One region of the Parashewanella sp. 2210YD4-3 genome, then DNA from elsewhere that is predicted to be linked to it. Evidence: predicted binding sites of a transcription regulator. Region 1 holds the regulator's gene; the other holds the start of a gene.
What was found. Region 1 encodes FliA, which starts transcription of late flagellar genes. Its sites were predicted from a motif close to CTAAAGNTNNNNNNNNNNNNGCCGATA; they were not measured.

Region 1 (3,177 bases):
TACGAATTCTGACTGGGAAGTTCGACAAAACGAACACTACCAACATTAATGACAGATTTAATAGCAGGTAAAGCGAATAAATTCGCTTTGGCAGTTTGAGTAAAGCTATGACCCAAGATCAAGCAAGCGGTTTACGTATGATAAATCAACCTAATAATGAAAAAGTGAAAGTTATTGCTGTAAGTGGTGGTAAAGGTGGTGTTGGTAAAACCAGTGTTTCCATTAATACTGCAGTGGCTTTAGCTGAAAAAGGCAAGCGAGTACTAGTACTAGATGCTGATTTAGGTTTGGCTAATGTCGATGTCATGTTAGGTATCCGTGCTGAAAAAAACCTTTCCCATGTTCTTACCGGTGAAGCCGAATTGGATGATGTTATTGTTCGCGGCCCTAAAGGGATAGGAATCATACCGGCTACATCAGGTTCACAAAACATGGTTGAGCTTACATCTGCTCAACACGTTGGATTGATCCGTGCATTTAGTGAAATGAAAACACAATTTGATGTGCTCATTGTGGATACCGCAGCAGGCATATCAGATATGGTGCTGAGTTTCGCAAGAGCCTCTCAAGACGTGCTAATTGTCGTATGCGATGAACCAACATCTATTACCGATGCTTATGCATTGATAAAAATACTTAGCCGTGAACATGGCGTGTTCCGTTTTAAAATTGTTGCAAACATGGTTCGTTCTCTTAGAGAAGGAATGGAGTTGTTTGCGAAGTTAAGTAAAGTTACCGATCGCTTTCTCGATGTTGCTTTGGAATTAGTTGCCACTGTTCCTTATGATGAAAATGTTCGAAAATCAGTGCGCAAACAAAAGTTAGTTGTTGAAGCTTTTCCAAAATCACCTTCGACCATTGCTTACCACAGTTTAGCCAACAAAATCACCAATTGGCCCATTCCTGAGCAGCCTGGTGGTCACCTAGAGTTCTTTATTGAACGCTTGGTTAAAAGGCCTGAGCAAGAGGACGATGTGAGTGAATAAGGCCGCTGCGTATACTAGTTTTGACGATAGGACAAATGTAGTCGAACAGTATGCTCCACTGGTTAAGAAAATCGCTCACCACCTTCTAGCGAGACTTCCAGCATCTGTTCAACTTGACGACCTATTACAAGCCGGAATGATGGGGCTTTTAGAAGCCTCAGGTAAATTCGACAGCGGTAAAGGTGCAAAGTTTGAAACGTTTGCTGGCATTCGCATACGAGGCGCCATGTTGGATGAAATTCGTCGAGGAGATTGGGTGCCACGGTCGGTTCATCGAAATCAACGTATGGTTGATCAGGTGATAAAGAAGCTTGAGCAAGAATTAGGAAGAGAAGCTTCAGATATTGAGATTGCGGCCGAATTAAATATACCAATTGAAGAATATCACCATATTTTAAATGATGTGGCGACAGGAAAAATCGTTGGTTTTGAAGATTTAGGCGTTTCGCATGACGTGATCCGTGAAGAGCAGCAGCCTGAAGATCGTGCTTTTGATGCTCTATCAGAGCAAAATTTTCAAAAAGCGTTAGTTGAAGGCATTAAACAATTGCCTGAACGAGATGCTTTAGTGCTATCACTGTATTATGACGAAGCTCTTAATTTAAAAGAAATTGGCGCTATTCTTGAAGTGAGTGAGTCAAGGGTAAGCCAAATATTGAGTCAAGCCATGCTCAGGCTTAAAGGTAAGCTGAGAGACTGGACGCAAAATTAAAAAAGCAAAAACTGTATAGTGGCTTATAGATAGCTACTTTTGATTGATGGGAAATCCTTGTTAGATGCGCTACGGCCAGTTTGGATATCCAAATACTAATTGGTTGTTTAACTTTGTCTAATTAAGTTTCCGTTCGCTTTTACCATAAAGATAAGATTACAAAAGCCCTTGGAGGAAACCTTGGACAAGAATATGAAGATACTTATTGTTGATGACTTCTCAACAATGAGACGTATCATTAAAAACTTGTTGCGGGATTTGGGATTTAATAACACCCAAGAAGCCGATGACGGAACCACCGCACTACCTATGCTGCAAAAAGGCGACTTTGACTTTGTGGTCACTGATTGGAATATGCCCGGTATGCAGGGAATTGACTTACTTAAGGCCATTCGAGCTGATGAGAAACTCAAATCTATTCCTGTACTTATGGTGACAGCTGAAGCAAAGCGTGAGCAAATTATTGCTGCTGCTCAAGCTGGTGTTAACGGCTATGTAGTAAAACCATTTACTGCAGCCACCCTAAAAGAGAAGCTTGATAAAGTTTTCGAAAGACTGGGCTAACCTGAGCAAGGACGTTGTATGTCGGAAGAAATATCAGGCCTGATCACTCTTGAGCAGGCGCAACAGCTAGTTGAACTTCTATCTGCAGGAGAGCAACAACAAGCAGATGAAATCATTAAAGAGATTTCGTTGCCTATTCAAAATGAGCTCTACGAGGAAATTGGTAAGCTGACACGTGACCTGCATAGTGCATTGGTCGACTTTCAAGTTGATAGCCGCCTCACTGATTTAACCAATAATGAAATACCTGATGCAAAGGAACGCTTGAATTACGTTATTGATATGACGGAACAAGCCGCGAATAAAACCATGGATGCGGTTGAAGAGTCACTTCCATTGGCTGATGCTTTGATCAGTAACATCAATAATGTCCAACCTGCTTGGGACAAGCTCATGCGTCGAGATATTGATCTTGAGACGTTCAAAAAATTGTGCTTTGACATCCAAGATATGATGCAAAGAAGTGGGCACGATTCCATTAGATTACGAGATTTGCTTAACCAGATACTTATGGCTCAAGACTTCCAAGATATCACGGGACAAATGATCAGACGTGTGATCGAACTTGTTCATGAAGTCGAAAGTAGCTTGGTATCTATGCTAACTCTTTTTGGTGAGCATGCATCAGCAAACTCGGAAGAAAAAAATAAAAATAAAATTGAAGCTGAAGGTCCGATTCTAAATGCCGATACAAGGGATGATGTTGTATCTGGACAAGATGAAGTCGATGATTTGTTATCTAGTCTAGGTTTTTAAAATCTAAGCGTTGGCTTGAGGTGATAATAAGCAGGCATTTGGTACTGCAAGGAGTGTAGGATGGACTTTTCTATTGATGAAGAGATCCTTCAGGATTTTTTAATTGAAGCTGGCGAAATTCTAGAGTTATTGCAAGAGCAATTGGTTGATCTTGAGAAT
Region 2 (3,177 bases), on a different contig from region 1:
AAATTTAATGAATTGGCTTGAAGGGAACAAAGCAATATTAACTTTAGTTAAATTAGTGTGACAATCAATCTCAAAGACCACTTAAATGGTAACTTTATGTATACGCGATTTTGACCAAAAACAAACATTTAATTTTTTTGCATTTTTTTCATCATCAACATCGCAAAACCAACCACTACACACAACATAGAACATTAACATTTATAATGACAAACTAGTCGCCATACACGAATAAAAACACTAAGAACATCAAAATCAATGAATAAATGTTGAATAATGAGCTTTCAAGCTTTAATACCAATACGTAGTAATATTAGTTTTCCTAATGCCAGAACCCAAAATAACTTACTTGTTAATTTACTACACTATACCTAAAATGGCCTCGTTTTCCGGAAGTGCTGATTCATTCAGTTGAGAAAACAAGAACATTATCAATGGTGTGAAAACACGGTTGAACTCCCTGGTTCTTAAGGTTGACTTCCTACCTTTTTTTGTTGATTGTATTGTGCATTTTGCCCGCTTTAATTAAGCGGGCTTTTTTTTGCCTAAAATTGAGTTGTTATTGATGGGTCGATATTGAGCTGTATACTCGAAAAACTCTAAGCTTCCGATATACCTGAACGAGCGTGACTCCTTTCACAAGAGCCACTGAAAGAAATTGACTTGAGCTTATGCCCCTTTGCTTATCTGGATTACAACACGTCTGTTTTGCTGTCTTCCCCTAATGGTATCATTTGCAACCAGATGCTTAGTTTCACCATGCCCTGTTGTTAAAATACGGTTTTGTTGAATACCATGCTCCATCAGATACTGTTTGATCTGATTAGCACGCTCATTCGAAACTCGCTTGTTAACATTTCTTGAACCATAGCTGTCTGTATAAGCATCAACCAAAACTAATTCAACTTCAGGATCGTAAGAAAGATATTCTTGAACTCGTTGCATTTGCTTCAAGGAATAAGCGGTTAACTCTTTGCTACCTGATTTAAAGTTCAAAACTGTAAATGCGATATCATCAAAAGAATAAGGCAATAAATTTGATAAACATTGTCTAAATTGGTTGTACATTCTTCTAAAGTTCGCAGCAGACAAACCTACCGCAACTTGCTGCTCAGATCGAAACCAATCTGTATAGTAAAACGTTGGTTGCATTCCTTTTGCTAATTCATTCAGCATCGACCATGCCGCTGGCTTTGGAACCTCGCCATTAAAATATCTTTGATAAGTAATTTCAGTGATGGCTTTATCAGGCTTGCCAGGACGCCATTGAGGAGCACGACTGACTAATCGAGCTTTGGTGACCTTTTCGGGCTTTTGCCACATGGCAAGTTCAAAGTCTAGGTTGATTTTTTTAGAAGCGAAACTGGAAAAAACGGCGTTCCCATATAATGGGATCTGATGCTCCAATCGGCACTCGATGGGACTATTTTGAGTTACCCGCCATTGAGATTCATCCAAATTTGCTACGAAATGACGCAATTGTGCCATTGAAGTTAACGGTACTAGTAATAATCCAGCAATGGTTAATTTTCGCCACATAGTTAAATCTCTTTTTCTATTTACAATGATGTTATCGGCTCAAAATTTATCTTCTTTAGTAAAAAATCCGTACCGACATGAATGACACAGAGACGTCAATCAAGGATAATCTTTCAATAGATGATAAAAAATTACTTTTACAGAGTTAATACATGAGTGAAACTTTCGATCCAAATAAACTAAAACATAGATTTCGTGGCTTCTTCCCTGTGGTGATAGATGTCGAAACGGCAGGCTTTAATGCTAAAACCGATGCCCTACTCGAAATCGCCGTTACTCTGTTAAAAATGGATAATTCGGGTGAATTAGTCCTTGATAGAACTTTGCATTACCACATTGAACCTTTCGAGGGTGCGAACATTGAACCGGCAGCCATTGAATTTAATGGAATAGACCCAACCAACCCACTGCGCGGTGCTGTAGACGAAAAAGATGCCTTTAAAGAAATCATCAAAGAAGTAAAGAAAGCGCAGAAAGCTTCTGAATGCCATCGTTCTATTATTGTTGCTCACAATGCAGCATTCGATCATGGCTTTGTAACTCAAGCTATCGAACGTAATGGCATTAAACGTTCTCCTTTCCACCCTTTTGCAACTTTTGATACTGCTTCATTATCTGGTTTAGCTTTAGGTCATACAGTGCTAGCTAAAGCTTGCGAAAATGCAGGTATTGATTTTGACAATAAAGAAGCTCACTCCGCCTTGTATGATACTGAGCGCACTGCTGAACTTTTTTGCCACATCGTTAATAAGTGGAAAGCCTTAGGTGGCTGGCCGTTAGAAGTTCCTGAGCAACAAGAAGAAGCGTAACCTGCAATGACAAAGCCTCTGCATATCAACACTCCACTAATCCAATCTTTGTCACTTGGGCAAAAGCTGAATGCAAACGTTTGGCTTAAAATGGATGCAATGCAACCCAGTGGTTCTTTTAAAACTAGAGGTATTGGGTTTATTTGTCAGCAATATGCAAAGCAAGGGGCTAAAGGCTTTGTTTCATCTTCTGGTGGTAATGCGGGGCTAGCTGTTGCCTACTGTGGGCGACAACTAAATATACCTGTAACGGTTTATGTTCCTGAAACCACCAAACAACGAGCGATAGATTTAATTCAAGCCGAAGGGGCTACCGTCATAGTAAAAGGCAGCAATTGGGCGGAAGCACATTCCAGCGCAATTCACACCTGTTCTGATGACATTCGCTACATTCATCCGTTTGATGCATCTGAAATTTGGCAAGGTCACGCCACAATAATTGATGAAGTGTTCGATGCTGGGCAAGTACCTGATGCTGTTGTGCTTTCAGTTGGAGGGGGCGGTTTATTATGCGGCGTTGTGGAAGGATTAAAAAGGAACAATGCGGACAACACGCCTATTTTAGCTGTTGAGACCAATGGTGCCGATTCGTTGACTCAAGCTTGTCAGGCTGGAGAGTTGGTTGATATAAACAATATCACCAGTATCGCAACCTCGCTTGGTGCAACTCAAGTTGCGACTCAAGCTTTCAAATATACTCAGCAATATCCCATCACTCCACATAGAGTCACTGACTTGGAAGCCATCATTGGTTGTAAAACTCTGCTCAATGAGCATCGTATTTTAACCGAACCAGCTTGTGGTGCCTCTATTGCTGCAACTTTAAATA

Region 2: a site for FliA is predicted at 1,572-1,598, ahead of AC1EU0_RS13520 (flagellar protein MotY). Genes of this name have one in related genera too.

Annotation. Positions count from the first base shown of each region.
Region 1 covers NZ_JBWQOG010000004.1:149,922-153,098, reverse strand. The annotation lists gene flhF (flagellar biosynthesis GTPase FlhF) at 1-49, shown strand, start outside; gene AC1EU0_RS07890 (MinD/ParA family protein) at 108-986, shown strand; gene AC1EU0_RS07885 (RNA polymerase sigma factor FliA) at 979-1,698, shown strand; gene cheY (chemotaxis response regulator CheY) at 1,879-2,262, shown strand; gene AC1EU0_RS07875 (protein phosphatase CheZ) at 2,281-3,018, shown strand; gene AC1EU0_RS07870 (chemotaxis protein CheA) at 3,079-3,177, shown strand, end outside.
Region 2 covers NZ_JBWQOG010000008.1:183,471-186,647, reverse strand. The annotation lists gene AC1EU0_RS13520 (flagellar protein MotY) at 670-1,539, opposite strand; gene rnt (ribonuclease T) at 1,692-2,348, shown strand; gene AC1EU0_RS13510 (pyridoxal-phosphate dependent enzyme) at 2,355-3,177, shown strand, end outside.